3 regions of the Methylobacterium sp. E-012 genome follow, and region 3 is predicted to be linked to each of the others. Evidence: predicted binding sites of a transcription regulator. Region 3 holds the regulator's gene; each other region holds the start of a gene.
What was found. The regulator PhoB, encoded in region 3, activates phosphate uptake and scavenging genes when phosphate is short. The targets are predictions, from matches to a motif close to TGTCATNNANCTGTCAT.

Region 1 (10,048 bases), 3.5 Mb from region 3:
GCCAGCCGCTCGGCGATGCTGGCCACGATCAGATCGACACCGACATCCGCCATCCGGGCCGCGGCGTCCGGGGTGAGCTGTCGCCGCACCTGGATCAGATCGTGAAAGAACGTCCTGACGAGCGTCGCGGAGCCGAGTTCCGCGCCGATGGGCAGGGCCGTGTAGAGCCGGGCGGGCCCGAGCCGGCTCTCCAGGCGCTGCCGCGGCAGTTCCAGGAACATGGACTGGCTGCCCGGACCGGATTCGAGCACGGCCGGACGGTGGTCGAGCACGCAGACATCGCCCGGCCGCTGGCCCGCCGTGCGCTCGTCCTGCTGCACGAGCAGGGATCCGGCGAGCTTGAACAGCACGACGAGCGTGTCGCCCTTCCTGAGGCGCCGCAGGAGTTCGGGCGTGGCCTCGTTGCGGACAGCGCCCTGCGCGATGCGGGTCAGAAGCAGCGGGCCGACCTCGGCGACATCGAGCCGGCCTTCGAACGGAGAATCATCGAGGCGCTCGACCTCGATCGGCAACTGCCGCTGGCGCAGGAGGTCGCGCCAGAGCGGGAAGCTGTCTTTGGGGTGCGTACCGTCGGTCGAAAACAGCGGCTGCATTGGTAAATTTACCCCTACGCCCACCCGTTTGCGCAGCTGGTCAAGAATCCTCGCGCCATCGGACAAGCACGAATCGAGACATATTGTATATCATCTGCATCCTCAAGAAGTGACGGGAAGCGTACTTGAGGTAAACAATAGTTCGGTCTCCCGAGCGCCTCTCGGATCCGAGCGATTCCCGATCTGCCGCAAGGCACTACGGGAAAAATTCGACGATCCCGCAGAGGTTCAACAGATGGCGATGCTCGAAATGGACAACCTCAAAGAACACCACCCCACCTTCATGCTGCAGAAGGTCGGTGCCATCGTGGCGGCCTACGTGTCCCGGAACGCCGTTGGCATCGCGGATCTGCCGGATCTGATCGATCAGGTGCACATGGCGATCTCGGATCTGCGCGACGGCCAGGCGAAGGTCGGATCGAGCTGGGCCGGGCCGAATGCGGGGCAGGTCGAGGCCTCGATCCAGCATGATGGTCTGATCAGCTTCATCGACGGCCGGTCCTACAAGACCCTGAAGCGCCACCTCACCGCCCACGGGCTCACCCCGGAGCGCTACCGCCTCCAATACGGGCTGCCGGCCGATTACCCGATGGTCGCCCCGGGCTACGCCGCCAAGCGATCGCAGATCGCCAAGGCGATCCAGCTCGGCCACCGGGCGGCCTGAGCGATGGCGCTCCGCTGCTCGCACGGGCCGAACCAGCGGCCCGCGTCATCCGCCGATTCGGCCCGGACCGAACATACACTTGCCTGCCTCGCGAAGGCGCTGGATGTGCCGCTCGCGTCCTTCTTCCCGGACAAGGACCGGCAGGACGAAGCCGTCAGGCAGGCCGCCGATCTCGTCACCGTCTTCGCGGGGATCGAGAACGCGGCCGCGCGCCGGACCTGCCTGGCCTTCGTCCGGGCGATGGCGAGTTCCTGAGGCGCCGGGGGGCGCCGCAGCCGGCGGGGCGCAGGCCGCCCGCTCCGCGCCCGGGGGGGCGTGCGGGGCGGGCCGGCCGGTCCGACCGGCTGCGAAACGGAATCGTCCCGGAGGCCGGGGATCGGCGTCCGGGACGATGCGACTCGGAACGTGGCGCGGCGTCCCGGCTTCGGAGTCCGGGACGCCGCGTGCGCCGTGTCAGAACAGGTGACGCAGGATGAAGAACAGCCCGGCGGCGAGCGTGATGGCGGCCGGGAGGGTCATGATCCAGGCCAGCGCCATGTTGCGCACGGTCGACATCTGCAGACCCGAGCCGTTGGCCGCCATCGTCCCGGCGACGCCCGAGGACAGGATGTGGGTGGTCGAGACCGGCAATCCGTAGAGTTCGGCCAGCCCGATCGTGCCGGCGGCCACGATCTCGGCGGAGGCGCCCTGCGCGTAGGTCAGGTGCGTCTTGCCGATCTTCTCGCCCACGGTCACGACGATGCGCCGCCACCCGACCATGGTGCCGAGGCCGAGCGCCAGGGCCACGCAGACCTTCACCCAGCCCGGGATGTAGCGCGTGCCGTCGTTGAGCAGCCCCGCGTAGCGCTTCAGCGTCGCCTTGTCGGCCTCCGAGAGATCGGCACCCGCGTTCGGCAGGACACGCACCGCGTCGGCGGCGAGATACATGTCGCTGCGCAGGTTCTGCGTCTGGGCGGCCGGCACGGTCCGGATCGCACCGTAGTTCTTCACGCTGGCGGCGATGTCGGTGGAGAGCACGGACAGGGCCGCGTAGACCGGAGGCGTGTTCACCGCCTTGGTCTTCAGCGCCTCCGTCACAGTCCGGCGCGCCGCGGCGGCATCCGGCGCCGCGGCACCGGGGGCGTGGGCGGAGAACACCTGGCTCGCCGCCGTCGAGGTCTGAATGAAGGCCGGCGTCGTGTCGTCCGACATGGTGCGGTTCAGGGCGTAGGCGGTGGGGGCGGCGCCGATCAGGATCAGCATGATCAGGCCCATGCCCTTCTGCCCGTCATTGCCGCCGTGGAAGAACGAGACCAGCGTGCAGGTGAGGATCAGCATGCCCCGGATCCACAGGGGCGGGGGGGCGTCGCCCTTCGGCGCCTCGTAGAGGTCCTTGCGGCGCACGGCGAATTTCAGGGCGAGCAGCAGCAGCGCCGCCAGCACGAAGCCGCAGACCGGTGAGAACAGCAGCGCTTTGAACACGTTGAGCGCCTGGCCCCAGTCGACGCCCGAGGTGCCGTCGCCGCCGCTCATCAGCTGGTTGGCGAGGCCGACGCCCAGCACCGATCCGATCAGGGCGTGGGAGGACGAGTTCGGCAGGCCCATGGCCCAGGTCCCGAGGTTCCAGATGATCGCCGCCAGCAGCAGCGCGAAGATCATCGCGTAGCCCGCCCCAGAGCCGACGTTCAGGATCAGCTCCACCGGCAGCAGCGTGACGATGGCGTAGGCCACCGCGCCGGAGGATAGCATCACGCCGAGGAAGTTGAAGAAGCCCGACCAGATCACCGCCACGAGCGGCGGCAGCGAGTGGGTGTAGATCACCGTGGCGACCGCGTTGGCGGTGTCGTGGAACCCGTTCACGAACTCGAAGGCGAGGGCGATCAGCAGGGCGAGGCCGAGGAGCGCGAAGGCGCCGTAGGCCAGCGGTGCCTCGCCGACCGCGTTCATGTCGGTGATCAGGCTCACCACCGCGTAGCCGAGCCCCGCCACCAGGACGAGCAGGAACGCGATCACCCCGCCGGGATGGATCCGATGTTCGAGGCGCGGCCCGCCCGCGGGCCTGTTCCCTAGGATCCCCGAGGGGATCACGGCAGAATCGGACATGAACCCTCGCGCGGAACCGGTTGTGCTGGTGAATGCGGGATTAAGTTCCGCGCGTGACGCTTCGGTGACGGCACCCTTCGATCCGGGTTGCGGGTCACACCATTCGCGCGGCGAAGGACTGCGCAGTGCTGGAACCGCTCCGGCCGGGCGGCCCGCGCGATGGATCCGCCTTCGCCGGCGCCGCGCGTGCCCCAGTCGGCCGACGGGGTTGCGGCACGCGCAGAGCTTTCGCATCGCGGTGAGGATGTTCGGCGGGTTCCTGGAAGATGAAGGCCGCGACTTTGCTGTGCTGGCTAAGTTATCGATCTGTTGCTTCGATGCGACACGCGGCGATTCTGCTGAAAATGACTTAATTATGACGCTGGCGGAGCCGCGGATTTCGCTAAACCTCCCGCCGCAGGCCGAATGGCCGCGGCTTTGGGGGCCAGACATGAAGTTACGACACGGGATCTCGATCGCGGCCTTGACGGTCGCGGTATTCGGGCCGGGCGCGCAGGCACAGACCGCCAACACGACGCCGTCCGACGTCAACGTGCTCAATCTCCTGTCCCCCTATCTGGCGCTCAACGCCACCGCGACCGGTCAGCGGACGCTGCAGCTCAACCTGTCGCAGGGGGTGGCGCTCAACAACGCGGCCGGCCTGTCCCAGCAGCAGAACGCGATCAGCGACAAGAACCTGCTCGGCTCGATCAGCAACGACCTGTCCGCCTCGGGGCTCGGCACCTACGGGGTGGCCGCCAACCTCGCGGGCGGCCTGCCGGCCCAGACGCCGATCAACGGCATCGTGCCCCAGCAACTCGTCGGCGGCCTCGGCGCCCAGCTCGGGCCGATCTACCAGCGCGGCGTCGCGCCGGGCGTGAACGGCCCCCTCGGCAGCGTCGTCAGCCTGCTGGCCGGCGCCTACACCTTCTCCGGGAACAATCTCGGCGTCGCCAAGAACTACTTCGCCAACGGCGCGGCCACCAATCCGAGCGTGACCCCGGCCAACTACGTGGCGGTGCCCGCCGTGGCCCCGGCCGGCTACACCCTGCCGACCTATAACGGCCTGCCCAACACCACCAACAGCGTCTACGACCTCGCCTACGGCGTCACCAACACGCAAGCGGGCCAGGACGTCTACGGATCCTCGCGGCCGGTGCAGGTGGCGCCGTCCCAGTACAACGCCTTCGACCCGACCGCGCTCAACGGGATCGCCACCAACCCGTCCTTCCCGAGCGGGCACACCACTTACGCCTTCACGGACGGCATCCTCCTGGCGATGCTGGTGCCCCAGCAATACCAGACCATGCTGCTGCGCGCCGCCGACTACGCCAACAACCGCATCGTGCTGGGCGTGCACTACCCCCTCGACATCATCGGCAGCCGGGCGCTCGCCGCCTACGATCTCGCCCAGGCCTTCACCAACCCGGCCTACATCAACAACTCCGCGGTGACCGGCACGGCGATCAACCTGCCCAACCAGTTCGTCCAGGCCCAGGGCCAGATCCAGGCCTACCTCGCCGCCCAGTGCGGCAACACCGTCGCGGCCTGCGCCGGCAGCGCGGCCAACGGCGCCGGCAACCCCTACCTCCCGTCGGCCGCCAACCAGGCCACCTACCAGAGCCGGCTCACCTACGGCCTGCCGACCCTGAGCCTCGCCCAGGCCCCCCGCGAGCAGGCCCCCGCCAACGGGCCCGACGCGTCGATCCTGCTGGCCCCCCTCTACGGCGGCTCCACCACCGCCGCCCGCACCCTGGCGCCCGGCGGCGGCCTCTACGGCCAGCTGTCCACGGGAACCATCAACCAGATCCTGGTCAACACCGAGACCAACGCGCTGGCCGCCTTCTACGGCAGCGCGCTGAGCTACTGGAGCCGCATCGACCTGTACTCCGCCGCCGGCTACTTCGGAAACGTGACCGGCACCCTGCGGATGGACACCGCCGACAGCCTGGCCATCGATGTCGCCATCGGCCAGGGCGGCGCCCTCTACGCCAACGGCACCATCGCGGGCACCGCCTTCGTGGGCTCCGGCGGCCTGCTCGGCGGATCGGGCACGGTCGGCGGGATCAGCGCCCTGTCCGGGGGCACGGTGGCGCCGGGCACCGCGATCGGCACGCTCTCGGTCACCGGCGCGGTCGCCTTCGCGCCCGGCTCGACCTACCAGGTCGAGGCCAACGCCGCCGGCCAGGCCGACCGGATCGCGGCCGGCGGCGCCGCCGCCCTGTCGGGGGGCACCGTCCAGGTGCTGGCCGCCTCGGGCAGCTACAACCCGCGCACCACCTACGCGATCCTCACCGCCGGCGGCGGCGTCTCGGGCCAGTTCGCCGGCGTGACGTCGAACCTCGCCTTCCTCAGCCCGGGCCTGCGCCACCTGGCCAACGAGGTCGACCTGACGCTCACCCGCAACGACGTGGCGTTCTCCAGCTCCGCCACCGGCCGCAACGGCGCGGCCGCGGCCGACGCCATCCAGGCGGGCGGAGCCGGCCGGCTCTACGACGCCGCGTCCGGCTTCATCACGGGCGAGGCCGGCGCCGCCTTCCGGGCGCTCGCCGGCGACATCCACGCCAGCACCGTCTCGACCGCCTACGAGACCGCGTTCTTCGTGCGCGAGGCGGTGCTCGACCGCCTGCGCTGGGGCAATCCCGGCACCGGGCTCGATTACGGAAGCCTGCCGGCCGCCTACACGGCCGATCTGCCGGGCCGGGCGCCGGTGGTGGCGGGGGTGCCGGTGCGCACCCTCGACCCGCAGGTCTTCGGGCTCTGGGGCCAGGGCTTCGGGGCGTTCGGCACGGCCGGCGGGGGCGGCAACGCCTTCGACCTCGACCGGCAGATCGCGGGCTTCGCCGCCGGCGCGGATGTACGCCTGCCGGGCGGGCTGCGCTTCGGCGTGGTCGGCGGCTACACGGAGGCCAATCTCGACAGCGCCGGGCGGAGCGGCGGCCTGAGCCGGGCGGAGAGCGCGACGCTCAAGAGCGGGTTCGGCGGCGTCTACGGCGGCGCCGAGCTGGGGCCGGTCTCGCTGCGGCTGGGCGTGATCTACGCCGACACGGATACGCGCACCCGGCGGGCGGTGCTGTACGGGCTGTCGGACACGCTGACCGGGCATGGCGGCGGCCACACCCTGCAGGGCTTCGGCGAGCTCGGCTGGAAGTTCGCGCTGGGCGCGCCGGCGCCGGCGGTGCTGGTGTCGAAGGACGGCGCGGCGGCGGCGGTCCAGCCGGCGGCGGCCTATGTGGAGCCGTTCGTGGGCGGGGCCTATGTCGGGATCCGGCGGGACGCCTTCGCGGAGGCTGGGGGCGCGGCGGCGCTGACGAGTTTCGCGCGCGACTACGACCTCGGGGCGGCCACCGTCGGGGTGCGGGCGCAGACCAGCCTGGACCTGGGCCTGGGGCTGCCGGTGACGCTGCGGGGGCTCATCGGATACCGGAGGGCGTTCGGGGACGTGGTGCCGGCGGCGCTGCTGCGCTTCGGCACCGGCCCGGCCTTCCTGAGCGCGGGCGTTCCGATCGACCGGGACGCGCTGGTGGCGGAGGTCGGCCTGGACCTGGCGGTGGCGCCGAACGCGAGCCTCGGCGTCGCCTATACCGGCCAGACCGGCACCCGGGCCCAGGATCAGGCCGTCAAGGGCAACTTCACCCTCCGGTTCTGAGGAACACGCCGCGACCGCGGGCCGGCAATATCTGGCCCGCATCCCGTGCGTGTCACACGACTGACGCGGTCCGGCCGCTAGCGACCGGGCCGCTCAGGACGCCAACGGGGGATCCCGCATGATTGACGCCACGGTGCCGGCCCTCGCCCTCGGCGCGCTCCTGGCCCTCGTCCAGATCGGCAGCATCGCCATCGCGGGCCGGCGCATCGGCCGAAGCCACGGGCCGTCGCGGTTTCCGGCGGGGGCGCCCGTCTCCCTGGTCCGCCCGCTCCACGGGGTCGAGGCCTACAGCGAGGAGATGCTGACCCGGAGCTTCCGCCTCGACTATCCGGCCTACGAGCTGATCTTCTGCGTGGCCGATCCGGGCGATCCGATCGTGCCGCTGGTGGAGCGCCTGATCGCCGCCCATCCCCACGTGCCGGCCCGCCTGATCCGCGGCGACGAGCGCGTCAGCGAGAACCCGAAGCTGAACAACTGCCTGCGCGGCTGGCGCGCCGCCGCCCACGATTGGGTGGTGCTGGCCGATTCCAACGTGGCCATGCCGCCGGATTACCTCCAGTGCCTCCAGGCCGCGTGGCGGGAGGAGACCGGCCTCGTCTGCTCGACCCCGGCCGGCGCGCGCCCGGGCAGCTTCATGGCCGAGGTCGAGTGCGCCTTCCTCAACACCCTGCAGGCGCGCTGGCAATACGCCGCCGAGGCGTTCGGCCTGGGTTTCGCGCAGGGCAAGAGCATGCTGTGGCACAAGCCGTTCCTGGAAGCGCAGGGCGGCCTCCAGGCGCTCGCCGCCGAGATCGCCGAGGACGCGGCCGCCACCAAGCTGGTCCGGGCCGCCGGCAAGCGCGTCCATCTCGTGGCGAGCCCCTTCGAGCAGCCCCTGGGACCCCGCGGCTTCCGGGAGGTCTGGGCGCGGCAGCTGCGCTGGGCCCGGCTGCGGCGGGTGACCTTCCCGCTGTTCTTTATCCCGGAGATCGGCAGCGGCGTCCTGCTGCCGGCGCTGCTGCTGGCGCTGTGGTTCGGCAGCCTCGCCGGACTTTCCGGCGCTGCGGGTATCGCGGTCCTGTGCTACGGAGCCGAGCACTGGCTCGCGGTCCGCGCGGGCTGGCATCGCTCGCCCCGCATGCCGGCGGTCTTCCTGGTCCGCGATCTCCTGATCCCGGCGATCTGGCTGGGCGCCTGGGTGCAGAGCGCCATCGTGTGGCGCGGCAACGCCATGGATGTCCGTCCCCGCCGGCCCGCCGACGCCCGGAGCTACGCGCCGTCGGCCTGAGGAATGCCGCGAGATACCCGGAGGCTTTGGACGTGTCGCGCCGCTACGCCCTGTACTGGCTCCCCGCTCCGGGCTCGCGTCTGGAGGCGTTCGGCAACGCCGTGCTCGGCTACGACAACGTGTCCGGGCGGACGGTCCCGCATCCGGAGACACCGGGCGGCTTCGCTGCGGTCACGGCGGGGGCCCGGCTCTACGGTTTCCACGCGACCCTCAAGGCGCCGCTGCGCCTCGCGCCGGGGACCGCGGAGGCCGATCTCGTCGCCGCCGCCCGGGGCCTCGCCGCCGCGCACCCGCCGGTGCCGCTCGGGCCGCTGGTGGTCGCGGCGCTCGGACCGTTCCTCGCCCTGGTGCCGGAGGCCCCGCCGCCGGGTCTGGGCCTGCTCGCGGCCGAATGCGTCGCCGCCCTCGACCCGTTCCGGGCGCCGCTGACCGGGGCCGAGCGCGCGAAGCGCCGGCCGGAGCGGCTGGATCCCCGCGGCCGCGCGCTGCTCGACCGCTGGGGCTACCCCTACGTGTTCGAGGCCTTCCGCTTCCACATGACCCTGACCGACGCCCTGCCGGAGCCGGACCGCGACGGGTGGCACCGGCGCCTCGCCGCGGCCTATGCCGCCTCGGGCCCGGAGCCCGCCGTGATCGACGCGGTGTCCCTCCTGACCCAGGACGGGTCCGGGCCGTTCCGGCTCCTGGCGCGCCTGCCCTTCGGAGACGCCCATGGCTGACCAGCCCCTCGGGCTCGCGCCCGCCATCGATCCCAGCGCCCGGGTCCAGGTAAGCCGCCTCGGCCGCTACACCGAGATCGGGGCCCGCACCCGCATCACCGAATCGGTCCTGGACGATTATTCCTACATCGCCCAGGACGGCGAGGTGATCTACACGACGATCGGCAAGTTCTGCTCGATCGCCGCGAGCGTGCGGATCAATCCCGGCAACCATCCGATGGAGCGCGCATCGCAGGCGCATTTCACCTACCGGGCCCGCGCCTACTGGCCGGAGGAGGCGGACGAGGACGCCTTCTTCGACCGGCGCCGGTCGAGCCCGGTGACGATCGGCCACGACGTCTGGATCGGCCACGGGGTCGTCGTCCTGCCCGGCCGCCGCATCGGCACCGGCGCGGTGGTCGGGGCGGGGGCGATCGTCACCCGCGATGTCGCCCCCTACACGATCGTGGTCGGCAATCCCGCGCGGCCGGTGCGGCCCCGCTTCCCCGAGGCGATCGCCGCGCGCCTGGAGCGCCTCGCCTGGTGGGACTGGGATCACGCGCGCCTGCGCCGGGCGCTGCCGGATTTCCGCGGGCTCGCCATCGAAGCGTTTCTGGACCGTCACGAAGCTTCGGCGTGACATCGCCGCCGCGGACACCGTCTTCGTCCGCGTGGCGGCGACATCATCTCGGTAAGATACCCGCGCGGATCCCTATTCATTCGTCGGCTATAGATATTCCGAGGTCTTCGTCATCCAACCGTCGTAGAAGCGGCGTTTAGCTGCGGCCATTCCGCCGCGGATGGATGCATGCTCGTCATCGAAGATCTCACGCGCCAGTATGGCGACCGGCGCGCGGTCGACGGTGTCTCGTTGCGGATCGAGCCCGGCAGCTTCGTCGGCGTGATCGGCCGCTCGGGGGCCGGCAAGTCGACGCTGCTGCGCCTGATCAACCGGCTGGCGGATCCGAGTTCGGGCCGCATCCTCCACGACGGGCGGGACGTCACGATGCTGCGGGGCCGGGCCCTGCGGGACTGGCGCACCCGCTGCGCCATGATCTTCCAGCAATTCAACCTCGTCGGCCGCCTCGACGTGATGACCAACGTGCTCATGGGGCG
Region 2 (10,048 bases), 3.3 Mb from region 3:
CGCATCGGGACCTTGTTGATCAGCGCGATCTCGGCACCCTGGAGGCGGGACACCGTGTCCTCCGGCGTCCAGGTCGAGTCGTGCTCGACGTATTCGTGCGGGAAGTCGAACGGTCGGACCCTGGCATCGAGGGATTCACGGTCCAGGAACACGATCTTCTTGGTCATAGGACCCCTCTCGGACGACGGGCGGTTTCCTCGATAGTCTTGTTCTTACTTGCGCGTCGGGGCGGGTCCGGCAACCCGGTCCCGCCCCGATCGCGTGCGCGGCTTACGCCTTATGTAGCGGATTCTCGCGCAGGTAGCTGGACGCGGCGGCGACGCCGGAGCCCGGCGTGACCGTGATGCCGCAATCGAGCATCGCCATCTCGGCGCCCGCGATGGCACCGAGCAGCGACAGCTCGTTCAGGTCGCCCAGGTGGCCGATGCGGAACACCTTGCCGGCGACTTTCGACAGGCCGGCACCCAGCGAGAGGTTGTAGCGGTCATAGGCGTGGGTAATCACCTTGGCGGCGTCGGCGCCCTCCGGCACCACGATCGCCGTGACCGTGTCGGAGTTCCACTTGGGCTCCTTGGCGCAGGGCTTCAGGCCCCAGGCCGCCACCGCCTGGCGGGTCGCCTCGGCGAGCACGTGATGGCGGTGGTAGATGTTCTCCAGCCCCTCCTCCTTCACGATCGCCAGGGCCTCGCGCAGGCCGTAGAGCAGCGGCAGGACGGGGGTGTAGGGGAAGTAGCCCGTGGCGTTGGCGGCGAGCTGGTCCTTCCAGGCGAAGTAGGCGTGGCCGAGCCGGTCGTTGCGGCCGGTTCCGCCCTCGGCGATCTTCAGCGCCTTGGGGCTGATGCAGATCAGGCCGAGACCGGCCGGCAGCATGAAGCCCTTCTGCGAGCCCGCGATGGCGCAGTCGACCTTCCACTCGTCCATCTTGAACGGCAGCGAGCCGATCGACGAGATGCCGTCCACGAACAGCAGCGCCGGGTGTCCGGCGGCGTCGATCGCCTTGCGGACCGCGGCGATGTCGCTGGTGACGCCGGTGGCGGTCTCGTTGTGGACGACCATCACGGCCTTGATGGCGTGATCCTTGTCGGCCCGGAGCGCCTCCTCGATCTTCTGCGGATCGGCGCCGGTGCCCCACTCCTCCTCCTGGACGACCACGTCGAGGCCGAGGCGCTGGGCCATGTCGACCCAGAGGTGGCTGAACTGGCCGTAGCGCGAGGTCAGCACCTTGTCGCCGCGGCACAGGGTGTTGGACAGGGCCGATTCCCAGATGCCGGTGCCCGAGGACGGGAACAGGATGATGGTCCCGGCGGTCGAGCCGAACACGATCTTGGAATCCTGGAGGAGCGGCTTCACCAGTTCGGGGAAGCTCGGCGAGCGGTGATCCTCCGACGGCACGTGCATGGCGCGCAGCACGCGGTCCGGGATGTTGGTCGGACCCGGGATGAAGAGGTGGTTACGACCGGGGCGCCGGGTTGCGGCCATGATGTTTCCTCCGAAAAATTCGTTGCGCGCGGGCACGGGCCCGCGCCGGGTGGTTCGAGCGTCCTCGGGAGTCGGTCCGGCGCCGGCGGACGCGGCTCCCGCCGCGCATGCCCGAACGCCATCTCCGCCGTAGATCGGGGGGCGCAGCGGAGCGGCAGGCGGCCTCACGCCGCTCGCGTCGCGACACGCCCCCGCGTGCCGGTCGCCTCCGAAATGCCGTCCCGTCCGACGGCCCCAGGGCCGTCCTCGCCGCCTTCCTGTCATGCCCGACGTGGCTCGCGCCGAGCCGCCGGTTATTTGGCATTATGAGGCGGTGACGCTCGAAAGGAAAACCGGAAAAACTTCCGGAACTTGGCAAAAAAATTTTTTGTGCGCCGCAGCGATGCCGATCTGCGGTTGAGAAGCTTTGCCGCACTGCACCAGAACGCCCGGGGCGCCCAGCCCGGCGCGTCATCAAACTGAGACGTGATCCCGGTCAGGATTCCGGCATCGTTCAGCCCCCGGGAGAGGATTGCCGTGGCCGAGGTTGAGGAGATGCCGGTCCGGGTCCGGACTCTGTTCCTGTCCGATCTGCATCTCGGCACGCGCGGCTGCCAAGCCGGGCTGCTGCTGTCGTTCCTGAAGGATTACGACGCCGACACGATCTACCTCGTGGGCGATATCGTGGACGGCTGGCAGCTGCGTTCCGGCTGGTACTGGCCTCAGGAACATAACGACGTCGTGCAGAAGCTCCTGCGCAAGGTCCGCAAGGGCACGCGCATCGTCTACCTGCCGGGCAACCACGACGAGTTCCTGCGCGACTATGTCGGCACGAATTTCGGCGGGATCGAGCTCGCGGAGACGGCGATCCACGAGGCGGCCGACGGGAAGCGCTACCTCGTGATCCACGGCGACCAGTTCGACATGGTGGTCCGCCACTCGCCCTGGCTCGCCCATCTCGGGGACGGGGCCTACACGCTGGCCCTGACCCTCAACACGCTGATCAACCGGGTGCGGCGCCGCCTCGGCCTGTCCTACTGGTCGCTCTCGGCCTGGGCGAAGCTGCGGGTGAAGAACGCGGTGAGCTTCATCGGCCGGTTCGAGACGATCCTGGCCGAGGAGGCGCGGCGGCAGGGGGCCGACGGGGTGATCTGCGGCCATATCCACCATGCGGCCGACCGGCCGATCGGAGACCTGCGCTACCTCAACACCGGCGACTGGGTGGAATCCTGCACCGGGCTGGTGGAGCATTACGACGGCCGCATCGAGGTGCTGCACTATCCGAGCCTGCTGCGCGCGCGTGAGGCGGAGACCGTGCCGCAGGCGGTTCCCGGCCGGCGCGCGGTGGCGTGAGGGCGCCCACCGTGAAGCTCCTGATCGCCAGCGACGCCTGGCATCCGCAGGTCAACGGCGTGGTGCGCTCCCTGGAGCAGATGGTGCGCCGCGCCCCCGAGCACGGGTTCGCGACGGCGTTGCTGTCGGCGGCGGATTTCCCCTCGCTGCCCCTGCCCGGCTATCCCGAGATCCGCCTCGCCCATGCCGGGCGGGAGCGGGTGGCGGCGCACTGGCGGGGGGAGCAGCCGACCCATGTCCACATCGCCACCGAGGGCCCCGTGGGCTACGCGGTGCGGCGGCATTGCCTGGCCAACGGTCTGCCCTTCACCACGAGCTACCACACGCGCTTTCCGGAATACCTCGCCGCCCGTCTGCCCGTCCCGGAGGCGTGGTCCTACGCCTATCTGCGCTGGTTTCATGGGGCCGCCCGCGGCACGATGGTCAGCACCGCCTCACTCCAGGGCGAATTGGCCGACCGGGGCTTCACCCGGCTGATGCGCTGGACCCGCGGCGTCGATACCGAGCGGTTCCGCCCCGCCGCCCCCGGCGCGACGCCGCCGGCCGAACTCGCCGGCCTGGAGCGGCCGCTGTTCCTGTATGTCGGCCGGCTGGCGGTGGAGAAGAACATCGCGGCCTTCCTGAATCTCGACCTGCCCGGCACCAAGATCGTGGTCGGGGACGGGCCGGACCGGGGACGGCTCCAGGGGCTGGCGCCCGGCGCGCGGTTCCTGGGCACCCGCACCGGCGCCGCGCTCTCGGCCGTCTACGCGGCCTGCGACGTGTTCGTGTTCCCGAGCCTGACCGACACGTTCGGGATCGTGCTCCTGGAGGCCCTGGCCTGCGGCCTGCCGGTGGCGGCCTTCCCGGTACCGGGCCCGAACGACGTGATCGGCGGCACCCGGGTGGGGGTCCTGGACCAAGACCTGGGGGCCGCCGCGCACGCCGCCCTCGACCTGTCCCGGGCCGAGTGTCGGGCCGAGGCCCTGCGCCGGGGCTGGGACGTGAGCGCGGCCCAGTTCTTCGGCAATATCATCGAGGCCCATGGCGGCGAGCGGCGGACCCGGGACGCGGCCTGACGGGTGACGGCGCCCGCGCGCAATGGCAGGAGGGGGCCATGCCCCCCATCGATACGCCCCCCGTCAGCAGGCCGACCGCCCGGGGCATGCCCCGCGCCCCGGCGCGGCCGTTCGATCCGTTGCATGCCGCCGCCTATCCCGCGGTGATCGGCTGCGACGAGGTCGGGCGCGGGGCGCTGTGCGGCCCCGTCGTGGTGGCCGCGGTCTGGTTCGATCCGGCGGCGCTCCCGCCGGCGCTGCTCGCAGCCCTCGACGACAGCAAGCGCCTGCCCGAGCCCGAGCGGGACCGGCTGGCGCCGCTGATCCGCGCCCAGGCCCGCGTCGCCGTCGCCGCGGGGTCCCGGGCGCTGATCGACCGCATCAACATCCGCGCCGCGACCCTCGACGCCATGGCGCGCGCGGTCGCCCGCCTCGGGATCCCGGCGCCGGTCCTGGTCGATGGACGGGACGCGCTGCCCGACTGGCCCGGCCGGGCGGTCGTGGGCGGTGACCGGCTGGTGCCGCAGATCGCCGCCGCCTCGATCGTCGCCAAGGTTTTTCGCGATGCGCTGATGCGGCGCCTGGCCGCGCGCCATCCCGGCTACGGCTGGGAGCGCAACGTCGGCTACGGCACCGCCGTCCACCGGGCCGGCCTGACCACCCTCGGCCGGAGCCCGCACCACCGGCTCAGCTTCACCCGGGGCTTCGGATGACGCCTCAGAACAGCGCCAGCTGCGCCCCCGGCTTGCGGAACGCCGCCCGGTTCAGCGGCATCCGCCCGAAGGCGAAGCCGAGCCGGGTGCCGGCGAGCCGGACCCGCGCGCCGAGCATCTCGGCATAGGCCCCCTCCCCGCGGAAGCGGTGCCCGAAGCGGGGATCGTTCTCGCGGCCGCCCCGGACCTGACGCAGCAGCGCGAAGGCGCGGTCCTTCCGCTCCGGGTAATGCTCGACGAACCAGTCGGCCATCAGGTCGGCGACTTCGCCCGGGAGCCGCAGCAGGGCATGGCCGATGCGGCTCGCGCCGTGCGCCCGGGCGCGGGCGAGGATCGCCTCGATCTCGTGATCGGTCAGGCCCGGGATGATCGGCGAGACATTGACCATCACGGGCACCCCCGCGGCGCTCAGGCGCGCCATCGCGGCGAGCCGCTTGTCGGGCCGGGGGGCCCGGGGATCGAGGCGGCGGGCGAGGGCCGGATCCAGGGTCGGCAGCGAGAGTGCGACCAGGACGAGATCCTGCGCGGCCATCTCGGCCAGGAGGTCGAGGTCGCGCAGCACGAGGTCGGATTTGGTGGTGATGGCGACGGGATGGCGCGCGTCCCGGAGGACCTCCAGCACCGCCCGGGTGATGCGGTGATCCCGCTCCACCGGCTGATAGGGATCGGTGGCCGTGCCGAGGGCGATCGTGTCCGGACGATACCCCGGCGCCGCGAGTTCCCGGACGAGGAGCCGGGCGGCCTCCGGCTTGGCGAAGATCCGCGACTCGAAATCGAGCCCCGGCGACAGGCCGAGATAGGCATGGGTCGGGCGGGCGTAGCAGTAGATGCAGCCGTGCTCGCAGCCGCGATACGGGTTGATCGACCGGTCGAACGGGATGTCGGGCGATGTGTTGCGGGCGATGATCCGGGCCGAGCGTTCGGGCGTGACCTCCGTGCGCAGGGGCGCCGGATCGTCGGCCTCCCAGGCCGCCGCCCCATCCGCCTCTCGGAACGCCTCGCGCCGGGCCGCCTCGAAGCGGCTGGCGGGATTGGCCGTCGCCCCGCGTCCGCGCCGCCGGCCCTCCGGCGGCGTGCTGGCGTCGAGTCGCCGGTCGGGGCCGAACTTGGACGCGTCCGCTGGTGCCGCCATGATGAACCCCCTGTTTCACGTGAAACATACCGTGAACACCGAGCGTTTCAGCGCCTGTTTTTAAGGCAAACGTGGCTTGTGCGCGTCTCTCGGTCGCGTCGGTACTTCGAGGCGGCGGGTCAACGGTTTACGGCAGCGCAAAATCGGTTATGCGCGCGCTGATGCTCTCCGCGGTGACCTATCTGGCCAACCCGTCCGATCCGGACGCGATCGATCGCCTTGCCGACACGCTCAGCGTCCTGGTGGCCGGCGTGGCCGGCGGCCTGGTCGGCGACGCCGTGATCGTGGCGGGGCAGGCGAGCGACGCGGTGGCGGCCGTCGCCGAGGCGACCGGCGCGACCCTGATCCTCCACCCGGCCGGCAGCCCCTACACGGCGGGCGCCGCCGCGGCCCGCCGGGACTGGATTCTGTGCCTGGAGGCCGGGGACGTCCCGGCCGAGGGCTGGATCCGCACCCTCGACCGTTTCGTCGGCACCGCCCGGCCGGAGATCGGTCTCGGTCGCCTGCACCGCCCGGCCGCCGGCTGGCGCGGCCGCCTCGTCGGCCGGTTCGAGACCCTGGCCGGTGCCCGGCAGGCCAGGGCCGGCGACGTGGTCCGGCGCGAGGCGCTGCGGAACGGCCCGGTCTTCGCGAAGCGGCTCAAGGTCCGCCCGCTGATCGCGCGTATCGACCGGGCCTGATCGCCTTTATACGACATTCGCTTTGTCCTTTAGCGTCGAATGTCCGTGAAACGCCTGGCGCGATGGCAGAAAACTTGCTGAACTGATGGATCTGGCGGGAGGCCTGCCCGGCTGCGCCGTGAAGGGGATGCTGCGATGGATGCGTCGGGCCTGATGGGGCGGAAATCCGTCGATTCCATTATCGAGAGCGGCGAAGGCGAACAGCAGCTCTCGAAGACGCTGGGCGCCCTCTCGATCACCGCCATGGGCATCGGGGCGATCATCGGCGCCGGCATCTTCGTCCTGACCGGCACCGCCGCGGCGCATTATGCCGGGCCGGGGATCATGCTGTCCTTCGTGCTCGGCGGCATCGCCTGCACCTTCGTCGGCCTGTGCTACTCCGAGATGGCGGCGCTGATCCCGGTCGCCGGGTCGAGCTACACCTACACCTACGCGACGCTGGGGGAGTTCTTCGCCTGGCTGATCGGCTGGGACCTGATCCTGGAATACGCCATGGGTGCCGCCACGGTGGCGGTGGGCTGGTCGGGCTACGTCACCAGCATCCTGAAGGACGCGGGCCTCGTGATCCCGCCCCAACTCGCCCACGCGCCGGGCACCGCGATCGAGGGTGGCGGCACCGCCCTGTTCAACCTGCCGGCCGTGGTGATCGTGGCGCTGATCACGCTCCTGCTGATGCGCGGCACGAAGGAATCGGCCCGCCTCAACAACATCATGGTGGCGGTGAAGCTCACCGTGGTGGTGGCCTTCATCGCGCTGGGCTGGGGCCATGTCGACACGGCGCATTGGAGCCCGCTGATCCCGCCGAACGAGGGGTCCTTCGGGCAGTTCGGCTACAGCGGCATCCTGCGCGGGGCGGGCGTGGTGTTCTTCGCCTTCATCGGCTTCGACGCGGTCTCCACCGCCGCCCAGGAGGCGAAGAAGCCCCAGAAGGACATGCCCATCGGCATCCTGGGCTCGCTCGCGATCTGCACGATCCTGTACGTGCTGGTGGCCGCCGTGCTCACCGGCCTCGTGCCCTATAAGGACCTGAACGTCCCCGACCCGATCGCCAAGGGCGTCGACGCGATCGGCATCGGCTGGTTCTCGATCCTGATCAAGCTCGGGGCGCTCACCGGCCTGACCACGGTGATCCTGGTGCTGCTCTACGGCCAGAGCCGGATCTTCTTCACCATGGCCCAGGACGGCCTGCTGCCGAAGACCTTCTCGCACGTCCACCCGACCTACCAGACGCCCTACCGCAGCCAGGCGCTCATCGGGGTCGCGGTCGCCCTGGTGGCGGCTCTGGTGCCGATCGACATCCTGGGCGAGATGGTGAGCATCGGCACGCTGGCCGCCTTCATCCTGGTCTGCGGCTCGGTGATCTACCTGCGGCGGACCGACCGGGCCATGAAGCGCCCGTTCCGGGTCCCCGCCGTGCCGGTGGTGCCGATCCTGGGCATCCTGTTCTGCCTGTTGCTGATGATCGGGCTGCCGCTCGACACGTGGCTGCGGCTGGTGATCTGGATGGCCATCGGGCTCGTCGTCTACTTCTTCTACGGCCGCAAGCACTCGGTCCTGCGCCGCAAGGAGGGGAATGCCGCGTAGGCGCCGCCCGGGACCGAAGGTCGGTCGGACGGCTCCCGATCGCGGACGCATCGGTTCGCGAAGCAGGACGCGGATTCCCCCCTGCGGGGGCTCGCGGATCTATGCATCGCGTTCGGCAGCAGGCTTTTGAGACGCCGGGCTATCTCCCCACCCCGCAAGGGCTACGGACGGCACAGGTTTTGACCGTCGCCGTAATCACGCCCTAGGCGCAGAAGGCGATGTGTGAAGCCGTTGGCCGCCGCGGGGGAAGCGGAGGCGCAACGCCTCACACCGAAAGACTCGCCCCCCGCCGCAGGTGCTCGTCGAGCCGCGGCATGATCTCCACGAAATTGCAGGGCCGGTGCCGGTAGTCGAGCTGCTGGGCCAGGATCCCGTCCCAGGCGTCCCGGCAGGCGCCCGGCGAGCCCGGCAGCACGAACACGTAGGTCGCCCGCGCGACCCCCGCGGTGGCGCGGGACTGCAGGGTCGAGGTGCCGATCTTGTCGTAGGAGATCCGGTGGAACACCGCCGAGAAACCGTCCATGCGCTTCTCGAACAGCGGCTCCAGCGCCTCCGGGGTGACGTCGCGGCCGGTGAAGCCGGTGCCGCCGGTGGTGATCACCACGTCGACCCCCGGGTCGCGCAGCCATGCCTCCACCTGCCCGCGGATCGCCGGGATCTCGTCCGGCACGATGGCCCGGCCCGCGAGCCGGTGGCCGGCCTCCGTGAGCCGCTGGACCAGCGTGTCGCCGGAGCGGTCGTCCTCCGGGCGGCGCGTGTCCGACACGGTGAGTACCGTGATCGCCAGGGGGATGAAGCGGCGTGTGTCGGTCTGATCGGCCATCGTGAGGACTCTCCGGGACGCGGTCCGATATGGGCCGCAGGCCCCCCGTTGTCGCCCCCCTGACCTGCCGCCTCGGATTCGGATCCGTCGATGCGGGCGGCTCCGGGATGGGCACCGGCATCCCGAACCAGGCGCATGGCAACGCCGGGATATTATTTTCGGACTGAAACTATTTTTTCAGTATCGACCACGATCATGCGATCACAAAAATGTGATACTATGAATTGATCAAGAAAGACTCGTCGAACATCGTGCTCGAATCATACAAGACCGCGCCGGGACTGCATCGGGCGCGCGCACCGTGTTCAATGGTCATGCCAACGCGATCAACACAGTGACGGAGTTATATTGAATCCTGAGACACAAACAGAAATGAAGGGTTTGAAATTCCTTGGCGCGCAGCCATCATGCGCATGCCGCAGCGTCTCCGTGCGCTGCGGATCGCCACCGACAGAGCCGATCGGCCGTCGTTCGCGCGTCGATACCGGAGCCGAGACCGCCTCCCGGCTTTTCAACACCGACACGACCGAGGTTCTGCGCGCGAATCGAGGCCGGATCGCCGTCCCGCTCTTGGAGCTGTCGAGCTAGGGGCGACAGCATTCCAAGCGCGGGCCTCGGTCTCATTCGCGTCCGACACCGCTTCCGCAACCCGCACGTCACGCTTCGCCCGGGACCCGACACGCACCGGTCGTCGATGCACCGCACATGTACCCGCGCATCCGAGCGGATTTCGCTTCGGACGCCAGACCATTCGACATGACGCCGAACAGGGGGGAGCGCACGATGACCGTCACCGTGAGGAGGTTGGGCGTCCTAGGCGGGCTCAGCCGGTCTTCGACGATCCGATGTCACCAGATGCTCAATCGCGAGGTGCTGAAACTGACGGGCAACCGCGCTGCCGCGGACCTCGTGACGTGGAGTCTCGATCCGGACACGATCATCCGCCTCCTCTCGGCGGAGGGGCCGCCAACGATCGCCCGTCAGATCGAGGAGGCCACCGCGAACCTTCTTCTCGAAGGCATCGATGGCCTGATGATCGCCAGCGATACCATTCACTGCGCCCTCGAGCAGGACCCGATTCATCTTGCCGTGCCGGTGATCCAGATTCGAGACGCGTTGGCCGAAGAGCTCCGACGCTGGCCCCTGGAGCGGATCGGTTTCATCGGAACCTCGGTGACGATGAGCAGCGCCTATTACCGCGACCTGATCGCGGGCGCCGAAGGCGTGGATGTGGTGCTGCCCAGTCAGAGCCTATGGGTGAACATCGA
Region 3 (10,048 bases):
GCGTCGTTCCGGTCGTGAACATCGCGGGCGTCGAGCCCGGCAAGCTCAAGCTCACCGGCGAGATCCTGGCCGACATCTACGCCGGCAAGATCTCCAAATGGACCGATCCGCGGATCGCCAAGCTCAATGACGGGCTGAAGCTGCCCGAGACCAACATCACCCCGGTCTACCGCTCCGATGCCTCGGGCACGACCAACATCTTCACCACCTATCTGGCCCAGGCCTCGGAATCCTGGAAGAAGGATTACGGTGCGGCCACGACGATCTCCTGGCCGGTGGGTCAGGGCGGCAAGGGCAACGAGGGCGTGACCGCCACCGTGAAGCAGGTGCCGAATTCGATCGGCTACGTCGAATCCGCCTACGCCAAGCAGAACAAGCTCGCCTACGCCCTTCTGCAGAACAAGTCCGGCAAGTTCCCGCAGCCGGACGACAAGGCGTTCCAGGCCGCCGCCGCCAGCGCCGACTGGAAGTCGGCCCCGGGCTTCGGCATCTCGCTCACCAACCAGGCGGGCGACGACGCGTGGCCGATCACCGCCGCGACCTTCATCCTGATCCACAAGGATCCGGCTGATCCGACCAAGGCCGCCGCGGTGCTCAAGTTCTTCGACTGGGCCTACAAGAACGGCGACAAGCTCGCCTCCGATCTCGACTATGTTCCTCTGCCCGACAACGTCGTGGCACTGATCCACGACGAGTGGAAAAACGTGAAGGACAAGGACGGGAAGCCCGTCTTTAACATGTGAGCGTGGCGGGGAGGAGGTTTCGGCCTCCTCCCTCGCTTCTGGGATCGCACCGCGTTACCACGCCACCCTTCGCAGAGAATCGCGGATGCCCGCCTTGACTGAAACGATTGTCCTCGCCCGCACCCGAGCGACCGCCGCGCGGAAGGGGCCGAGCAAGAATCTCGACACCCTGTTCCGGGCCAGTGCCTACGGGGCGGCGCTCCTGGTGCTGATCGTCCTCGCCGGCATCCTCAGCGCCATCATCTACGGCGGCCTTCCCGCCTTCCACCAGTTCGGCCTCGGTTTCCTGACCTCGAGCGCCTGGAACGTCGGCACCGAACAGTACGGCGCGCTGGTGGCCGTCACCGGGACGCTGATCTCGGCGCTCCTGGCCCTCGCCATCGGCGTCCCGATCTCCCTCGGCATCGCGATCTACCTGACGCAGCTCTGCCCGAACTGGGCACGCAAGCCCGTCGCCATGACGATCGAGCTCCTCGCCGCGGTGCCGAGCATCATCTACGGCATGTGGGGCCTGTTCATCTTCGCCCCGCTCTTCGCGCAGTTCGTCGAGATCCCGGTTTCCAACATCGTCGAGGGCCTGCCGATCATCGGGACCGTGCTGTACGCTCGGATCCCGTCAGGCGTCGGCGTGCTCACGGCGGGCATCATCCTGGCGATCATGATCGTGCCGTTCGTGGCCTCCATCGCCCGCGACATGATCGACCAGATCCCCACGATCATGCGGGAGAGCGCCTACGGGGTCGGTTGCACCACCTGGGAGGTGGTGCGCTTCGTGCTGATCCGGCACGCCTCGGTGTCGATCATCGGCGCGATCATGCTCGGCCTCGGCCGTGCGCTCGGCGAGACGATGGCGGTCACCTTCGTGGTCGGCAACGCCAACAGGCTCTCGGCCTCGATCTTCGATCCCGGCTCGACCATCGCGTCCCGGATCGCCAATGAGTTCAACGAGGCGGACGGCATGCAGCTCAACGCCCTGATGGCCCTCGGCTGCATTCTCTTCGTCATCACCTTCATCGTTCTGGTCGCCGCGCGCATCCTGACGCGGCGCGTGCGGGTCGGTTGAGGAGCCCCATGGACGCGACCAACACCCTTGCGGCGCCTCCGCTCGCGCAGAGCCGCGTCCGTCCCGGCCGGCGCCGGGCCGACGCGGTGCTCCGCGGCTTCTGCGCCCTCGCCACGCTCCTCGGCGTCATCGTGCTGGGTTCGATCCTGCTGATGCTGATCGTCCAGGGTGTGCGCGGGTTCACGTCGACCCTGCTGACCCAGCCGACGCCGGGACCCGGCAGCGAGGGCGGCGGCATCGCCAACGCGGTCCTCGGCAGCCTCGTGCTCACCACCATCGGCATCGTCATCGCGACCCCGGTCGGCGTGATGGCCGGAACCTTCCTGGCAGAATACGGCCGGACCTCGAAACTGTCCTTCGTGATCCGCTTCCTCAACGACATCCTGCTCTCGGCCCCCTCGATCCTGATCGGCCTGTTCATCTACACGCTGATGGTGCGGCCGATGGGCAGCTATTCGGGCTGGGCCGGCGGCGTCGCCCTCGCCATCATCGCCACGCCCGTGATCGTGCGCACCACCGAGGACATGCTCAGCCTGGTCCCCGGCACCCTGCGGGAAGCGGGCGTGGCCCTGGGGGCGCCACCCTCCACGGTGATCATGAAGGTGACCTGGCGGGCGGCCTCGGCCGGCATCGTCACCGGCATCATCCTGGCTCTGGCCCGCATCGCGGGCGAGACCGCCCCGCTCCTGTTCACGGCCCTCAACAACAACAGCTGGTTCAATGCCGACCTGATGGGCGGCATCCCGAACCTGCCCGTGATGATCTACCAATTCGCGCTCTCGCCGTATCCCAACTGGCAGCAGCTCGCCTGGGCCGGGGCACTCCTGATCACCATGACCATCCTCGCCCTCTCGGTCATCGCCCGCGTGGTGATCAAGCCGCAGCGTGCCCGCTGAAGCGCAAGCCCGAAGGATCAACCCGATGAGCACCGCCGCAGCGTCCGTCACCACCGACCGCCAGTTCCAGGCCTCCGCCAAGACCGGGGCCGACACCAACGCCCCCGTGCGCATCGCCGTGAAGGGGCTGAACTTCTACTACGGCCATTTTCACGGCCTGAAGAACATCGACCTGAACTTCCACGACCGGCAGGTGACGGCCCTGATCGGCCCCTCGGGCTGCGGGAAGTCGACCCTGCTGCGGACCTTCAACCGGATCTACAGCCTCTATCCGGAGCAGCGCGCCGAGGGACAGATCCTTCTGGACGGCATGAACATCCTGGATCCCAAGATCGATCTCAATGATCTGCGCGCCCGGGTCGGCATGGTCTTCCAGAAGCCGACGCCGTTCCCGATGTCGATCTACGACAACGTCGCCTTCGGCATCCGCCTCTACGAGAAGCTGGGGAAATCGGATCTCGACGACCGGGTCGAGACCTCGCTGCGCAAGGCGGCGCTCTGGGACGAGGTCAAGGACAAGCTCAAGCAGTCCGGCATGGGCCTGTCGGGCGGCCAGCAGCAGCGCCTATGCATCGCCCGCACCGTGGCCCAGCGCCCGGACGTCATCCTGTTCGACGAGCCGACCTCGGCGCTGGACCCGATCTCGACGGGGCGCATCGAGGAACTGATCGAGCAGCTGCGCGACGAATTCACCATCGCGATCGTCACCCACAACATGCAGCAGGCGGCGCGCATCTCGCAGTTCACCGCGTTCATGTATCTCGGCGAGCTCGTCGAGGTCGGGCCGACCGACAGGCTGTTCATGAACCCGACCGAGCGGCGGACGCAGGATTACATCACCGGCCGTTTCGGCTGATCAGGCTCCGAAACCGCACCCCCGCGGCGCTGCGCGCGAGCATAGCCGCCGCGGCCGGGTAAGATCTGCATCAGACCCGAGGCATCGCACGTCCCCGAGGCATCGCACGTCGCGGCCCCCATCGAAGGATCTCCCCCATGCCCGGCCATATCGTCTCGTCCTACGATACCGACCTGGAGAACCTGCGCCGCTCGATCTCGGAGATGGGCGGCGTGGCCGAGAAGATGACCGCCGAGGCGACCGACGCCCTCGTCCGGCGGGACGACGGGCTCGCCCAGGCGGTGATCCTCGCCGACAAGCGCCTCGACGCCCTCCAGCGGGACATCGAGGAGCGGTCCGTCCTGCTGATCGCCCGGCGCCAGCCGCTCGCGATCGACCTGCGCGAGACCATCTCGGCGATCCGCGTCTCGGGCGATCTCGAGCGGATCGGCGACCTCGCCAAGAACGTGGCGAAGCGTGTGGTTGCGATCTCCGATCAGGCCCCGGCACAGAAGATCGTGCTGGGCGTCCGCCACATGAGCGACCTCGCAGAGGGCCAGCTCAAGGACGTGCTGGATGCCTACGCGAGTCGCGACATCGAGGCCGCCCATGACGTGTGGGAGCGCGACGGCGAGATCGATGCGCTGTACAATTCGCTGTTTCGCGAGCTCCTGACCTATATGATGGAGGATCCGCGCAACATCTCGTTCTGCACCCACCTGCTGTTCTGTGCCAAGAACGTCGAACGCATCGGCGACCACACCACCAATATCGCCGAGACCATCCACTATCTCGCCACCGGCGAGACTCTGGCGGGCGACCGGCCCAAGAACGATGCGTCGAACTACGCGACGGTCGAGCACGAATAGGTCCCGGAGCGAACCCACGGCGCCTCACCATCTTCGGGGCGGTCGCCGCGGCGACGGCTGGTTCCAGTTGAGACGGGCCGGGCCTCCGGAACGCGCGGTGGGTTCGCCCTTAGAACAGGTCATCGAACGTGAGCATGCAAGTCCTGATTGTCGAGGACGAGGAGGCACTGACCACGCTGCTGCGCTACAACCTGGAGGCCGAGGGCTTTCTGGTCGATACGGCGGCCCGCGGTGACGATGCGGAACTGCTCCTGGCCGAGCGCATGCCCGATCTGGTCCTGCTCGACTGGATGCTGCCGGGCCTCTCCGGGATCGAGCTCTGCCGCCGCATCCGCGCCCGGCGCGAGACCGAGCGTCTGCCGGTGATCATGCTCACCGCCCGGGGCGAGGAGGGGGACCGGGTCCGCGGCCTTGGCACGGGCGCGGACGACTATATCGTCAAGCCGTTCTCGGTCCCGGAGTTGCTCGCCCGGATCCGTGCCCTCCTGCGCCGGGCCAAGCCCGCCCATGTCTCGGATCGGCTGGCCGCCGGGGATCTCGAACTCGACCGCACCGGCCACCGGGTGCGCCGCGCCGGCGAGGAGCTGCATCTCGGCCCCACCGAGTTCCGGCTGCTCGAATTCCTGATGCTCGCCCCGGGGCGGGTCTTCTCCCGGGAACAGCTCCTCGACGGGGTCTGGGGCCACGACGTCTATATCGACGAGCGCACCGTGGACGTGCATGTCGGGCGCCTGCGCAAGGCGCTGAACGGTCCGCGCCAGCCCGATCCGATCCGCACCGTCCGCGGCTCCGGATACGCCTTCGACGAGACCTTCTCGCTCGAGGCTTGAGCGGCGCGGACTTTCAGGTTCAAAATGTCCGGGATCCAGCCCGTTTGGAAACCCTGCATCGACACCGGCCGCGCTGCTCAGCGGGTCAGCGCGGCGCTCTTGTCGGCGGTCGGAACCGAGGCCAGAGCCTGAAGCACCGTCCCCTCGGTGAGGATCTGGGGCAGCACCAGAGGCTCCCCCGCGCCGGCATAGAGCAGGTATAGCGGCACGCCGCTCCGCCCGTGCTTTTCCAGGAGGCGGGTGATCTCGGGATTCTGGTTGGTCCAGTCGCCCTTAAGGTAGGTCACGCCCCGCTCGGCCATCGCGGTCCGCACCGCCTTCGTAGAGAGGGAGGTGGTCTCGTTGACCGCGCAGGTGATGCACCAAGCCGCCGTCATGTTGACGAAGACAGGTCTGCCCGCGTTGACCAGCGTGTCGAGGCGCGCCTGGGTGAACGGCTCGGCGCCACTGGTGAAGGCCTGCGCGCCCGGACCCGCACGGTCCTGCGGGAGCGTGAGCACGAGGGCCGCGACCGCGAAGAGCGCCAGGGCCGCGCCGACCTGCGCGATCCGGGCGGCCCCGGGCGCAGCGCCGCGCCCGCGCTCCCAGGCCCAGGCGGCGAAGCCCACCAGCACCAGGCCGATCAACGCCGCCAGAAGCCCCCTCGGCTCGACCTGCTGCGCCAGGACCCAGATCAGCCAGGCCACGGTGGCATAGACCGGGAAGGCGAGCCCCTGCTTGAGGGTCTCCATCCAGGCGCCCGGCCGCGGCAGCGCCCGCAGGGCCGGCGGCCAGAGGGTCAGCGCCAGGAACGGCAGGGCCAGGCCGAGTCCGAGGCTCGCGAAGACGGCGAGCGCCACGCCGGCGCTCTGGGTCAGGGCGAAGCCCACCGCCGAGCCCATGAACGGCGCCGTACAGGGCGTCGCCACCAGCGTGGCGAGCACGCCGGTGAAGAACGAGCCGCTCAGGCCGGCGCGCCGGGCCAGCCCGTCGCCGAGACCGGCGAGCCGGCCCCCGATCTGAACCGCCCCGGACAGGTTCAGGCCCATCGCGAATAGCAGATAGGCGAGCCCCGCCACCACGGCGGGCGATTGCAGTTGGAAGCCCCAGCCGATCGCAGCCCCGCCGCCCTTCAGGGCGATCAGCAGGGCGGCGAGCCCCAGGAAGCTCGCCAGCACGCCGGCCGTGTAGGCGAAGCCGTGCAACCGGAGGCGGGCCGGGCTCTCGCCGGCATGCCGGACGAGACCCAGCACCTTGATCGACAGCACCGGGAATACGCAGGGCATCAGGTTAAGGATCAAGCCGCCGAGGAAGGCGAAGGCGGCGGCGGTCGCGAGGGTCAGCGCATCCCCGTCGGGGACGGACGCCGGCCGCGGGGTCGCCGCGTCGACCGGCGGCCCAACGGCCGGGAGCATGGGCTCGTCGCCATACGCGAAGGCGAGGTGGCGGCTGCCGTCCTCCGTCACTTCGTCCAGGGTCAGCACGCCGGGAAGGGCCTCGGGCGCCGGATCGGTCGGGCTGCTCCGGGCGAGGGTGAGGTGCAGGCCGGTCCCGTCGGCCGACATCACCTGTGCGGCGGCATTGTCGATCGCGGTTTCGGCATAGGGGAAATAGGCGGCGTTCCGGACCGCGTCGGGCCGGAGGCCAGCCGCCGCGAAGTCGAGCCGCAGAGTGTCGCCCTGGCTCGACAGGCGCAGTGGCCAAAGCGCCGGTGCGGGGAGGGCGGCCCGGGCGCGGGCGAACAGGGCCGCGATGTCGGGATCGGGCCGCGGTGCCCCCACCGGCAGGGTCAGGGCGAGGTCCGCCGAGCCCGGCACGCATTCGGTTTCGCAGACGAGGTAGGTCAGCTTGGCCCGGATCTCCACCGGGGTCGCGGGATCGAGGCTCGGCGGCGGCGTCACGGGGACGAGGAGCGTGACCTCGCCCTCGTAGCCGTAATTCATCAGCGTCGCGATCGGGATGCGCTCCGGCGCCGGCCACCGGATCGCCCCGGCGTTGAAGCCGGCCGGCAGGGTCCAGGTGACCTCGGGCGGCAGCCCGGAATCCCCCGGATTGCGCCAGTAGACGTGCCAGCCGGGCTTCACCTGCATGCGCACGGCCAGGGTGAAGGGCTGCGCCCCCGTCACCGCGCCGGGCTCGGCCACGAGGCTCGACCGCACGAGATCCGGCGGCGTGCGCAGGCCCTGCGCCAAAGCGGGCGTGCAGCAGGCGGCGAACAGCAGGAGTTGGAAGGCGAAGCGGCGGATCATGCTGTCCCTTCGCGCGCCGGGCGGGCGCGGTTTCACGCGCGGTCTCTTCGAGCCTGGGGCGGACTTTTCCGTGACGGACGCCTTATAGCGCGCCGAATCGATGCGTGTCCCGCACCCGGATGATCGACCCATGGGCCGCGACATCGACGGCCTTCAACCGCGGGGCTCAAAGAGCACCAGGTCGAGGAACGCCGTCCGTTGATCGTCCCGCAACCGGCAAAAGTGGTCGACTGCCGAGCGGGCGGAGTCCGAGGGCGGCGCGCGCATCTGTCGGAACGAACGACTGTGCGGGATCGTCATCGGCGGCCTGCCGCCGCTTCTGCAATTCCACGACCGCACGGGCGATCGAACGAAAGGGCGCCCAAATCCTCCAGCCGGCTCGGCGAGATACAGGGCACGTTGAGGCATGTGCCGATACGCTCCGGGACCACGGCCGGAGCGCGCACCGGCTTCGAGACATCTGTCGATCCGTTCTGCGCCGCGCGGCAGCACAAGAGCGGCCATCTTGCGCCCCAAGGCCGTAACGGCGTCAGCCCGGCAGCGGCGCCGTCGCCCGCTCCAGCCATGTGCGCGCGCCGGCATCAAGGACCGGTATCAGGACCTCGCGGACCCGCGCGTGATAGGCGTCGATCCAGATCCGCTCGCCCGGATCGAGCAGGTCCGGATCGATCAACCGCCGGTCGTAAGGCGCGAGCGTCAGCGTCTCGAAGCCGAGCATCGGGCGCTCGCCGCCCGCAACCGCGCGCGGCTCGACCAGGACGAGGTTCTCGATCCGGATGCCGTAGGCGCCGGCGGCGTAGTAGCCAGGCTCGTTCGACAGGATCATCCCAGGCTCCAGCGCCACCGTGCCGGTCTTGGCGATGCGCTGCGGCCCCTCGTGGACCGAGAGGAACGCCCCGACTCCATGGCCCGTGCCGTGGTCGAAATCGAGCCCCGCCTGCCAGAGGGGCGCCCGGGCGAAGGCGTCGATCTGGGCGCCGGTCGTGCCCCTCGGGAAGACCGCCCGGGCGATAGCGACGTGGCCCTTCAGCACCCGGGTGAAGCGATCGCGCATCGCGGCGCTCGGCTCCCCCACCGCGACGGTGCGGGTGATATCGGTGGTGCCGTCCAGGTATTGCGCCCCGGAATCGATCAGGAACAGCTCGCCGGGCCGGACCGCCCGGTCGCTAGCGCGGGTGACCCGGTAGTGGACGATCGCCCCATTCGGTCCGGATCCCGAGATCGTCGGAAACGACACGTCGCGCAGGTCGCCACCGGCGGCGCGGAAATCCTCCAGCGCCTCGACCACGGCGATCTCGGTGAGACCGCCCGCCGCGGCCGCATCGTCGAGCCAGGCGAGGAAGCGCACGACGCTCGCCCCGTCGCGGCCATGGGCATCGCGCGCGCCGGCGATCTCGGCGGCGTTCTTCACCGCCTTCATCCCGGTGATCGGATCCTTGCCGACATCGACGGTGCCGCCGGCCGCCTCGATCTTTTCCTTCAGGGCGACGGCGCCCGTCGCCGCATCGAGCCGGACCCGTACCCCGCTCAAGGATCCGAGCCCGTCCTCCAGCGCGGCCCGGGGCAGGATCTCGGCGACGGGGGCGAGGGCCGCGCGCAGGGCCGGGTCGACCTCCGCCGAGACCAGGAAGAGGCGTGCCAGCCCCTCGCGGGGCAGAATCGCGTAGCCGAGCGCCAGGGGCGTATGGCCGATATCGGCACCCCGCAGGTTGAACGCCCAGGCGAGGTTGTGAGGGTCCGAGATCACCAGGGCGTCGCAGCCGGCCTCGGCCAGGATCGCGCGCACCCGAACCAGCTTCTCCTCGACCGTCTCGCCCGCCAGGGCATCCGGGTGGCGGACGACCGGCCCGGCGGGCGGCTTCGGCCGGCCGGCCCAGACCGCGTCGACCAGATTCGGCACGGCGCGCATCGCGCCCCCCGCTTTGGTGGCGGCCCGGTCCAGGCGCGCGAGCCCGTCCGGCGTATGCAGCCACGGATCATAACCGAGCACGTGGTCGCGCTTGAGGTGAGCGCCGATCCACGCCTCCGGCGTCGACTCGGCCAGGGGCACGACCGTGAGGATGGCGGTATCGATTTGCTCGGGCGCCTGAAGGGTGTAGCGGCCGTCCACCACCAGGGCGGCGGAATCCGTCAGGATCACCGCGGTCCCGGCGGAGCCGGTAAAGCCGGTGAGCCAGGCCAGCCGCTCGGCATCGGCGGGCACGTATTCCGACTGATGCTCGTCGGCGCGCGGCACGACGAAACCGTCGAGGCCGGCCTCGCGCAGGGCCGACCGCAGCGCCTCGATCCGCTCGGCGCCCTTGCGGTGGCCCGGATCGTCGAAGGTCTGGAAGCGCTGGCGCGGTCGGGAAGGAGGCGGCTCGATCATGCGGCGAGGGTAGAGCGCCCGCCGCCAGGGTGGCAACCGGCCTGTTCGGCGCGCGTGCCGGTGACACGGCACGCGCGCGGGGCCGGCGGCGTCGAAGGAGCGATAGCCGCGACGGGTCCCTGTTTTACCGTGAAAAAATCGCGAACAATCTTATCACGCCGCGGGTTTTGGCCTATTTTCGAACCATGGCACGGCGCGTCTATTACTGGATCAGCG

Region 1: AC3IF1_RS06510 (inorganic phosphate transporter) is a predicted target of PhoB. The motif match lies at 3,393-3,409, and genes of this name have one in related genera.
Region 2: AC3IF1_RS07510 (UDP-2,3-diacylglucosamine diphosphatase) is a predicted target of PhoB. The motif match lies at 1,928-1,944, and genes of this name have one in related genera.

The regions. Positions count from the first base shown of each region.
Region 1 is NZ_JBYQEY010000001.1:1,373,146-1,383,193, forward strand. It holds gene AC3IF1_RS06495 (helix-turn-helix domain-containing protein) at 1-593, opposite strand, end outside; gene AC3IF1_RS06500 (Ros/MucR family transcriptional regulator) at 844-1,257, shown strand; gene AC3IF1_RS06505 (hypothetical protein) at 1,261-1,512, shown strand; gene AC3IF1_RS06510 (inorganic phosphate transporter) at 1,711-3,339, opposite strand; gene AC3IF1_RS06515 (autotransporter family protein) at 3,770-6,967, shown strand; gene AC3IF1_RS06520 (ceramide glucosyltransferase) at 7,086-8,234, shown strand; gene AC3IF1_RS06525 (DUF1045 domain-containing protein) at 8,267-8,953, shown strand; gene AC3IF1_RS06530 (LbetaH domain-containing protein) at 8,946-9,572, shown strand; gene phnC (phosphonate ABC transporter ATP-binding protein) at 9,741-10,048, shown strand, end outside.
Region 2 is NZ_JBYQEY010000001.1:1,579,599-1,589,646, reverse strand. It holds gene AC3IF1_RS07520 (D-2-hydroxyacid dehydrogenase) at 1-167, opposite strand, end outside; gene AC3IF1_RS07515 (aminotransferase class V-fold PLP-dependent enzyme) at 271-1,479, opposite strand; gene AC3IF1_RS07510 (UDP-2,3-diacylglucosamine diphosphatase) at 1,996-2,811, shown strand; gene AC3IF1_RS07505 (glycosyltransferase family 4 protein) at 2,823-3,869, shown strand; gene rnhB (ribonuclease HII) at 3,956-4,561, shown strand; gene AC3IF1_RS07495 (PA0069 family radical SAM protein) at 4,566-5,693, opposite strand; gene AC3IF1_RS07490 (glycosyltransferase family protein) at 5,843-6,373, shown strand; gene AC3IF1_RS07485 (amino acid permease) at 6,509-7,957, shown strand; gene moaB (molybdenum cofactor biosynthesis protein B) at 8,223-8,780, opposite strand; gene AC3IF1_RS07475 (aspartate/glutamate racemase family protein) at 9,564-10,048, shown strand, end outside.
Region 3 is NZ_JBYQEY010000001.1:4,887,795-4,897,842, reverse strand. It holds gene pstS (phosphate ABC transporter substrate-binding protein PstS) at 1-743, shown strand, start outside; gene pstC (phosphate ABC transporter permease subunit PstC) at 829-1,806, shown strand; gene pstA (phosphate ABC transporter permease PstA) at 1,815-2,702, shown strand; gene pstB (phosphate ABC transporter ATP-binding protein PstB) at 2,728-3,558, shown strand; gene phoU (phosphate signaling complex protein PhoU) at 3,696-4,406, shown strand; gene phoB (phosphate regulon transcriptional regulator PhoB) at 4,541-5,236, shown strand; gene AC3IF1_RS23330 (protein-disulfide reductase DsbD family protein) at 5,314-7,464, opposite strand; gene AC3IF1_RS23325 (aminopeptidase P family protein) at 7,994-9,832, opposite strand; gene AC3IF1_RS23320 (hypothetical protein) at 9,862-10,048, shown strand, end outside.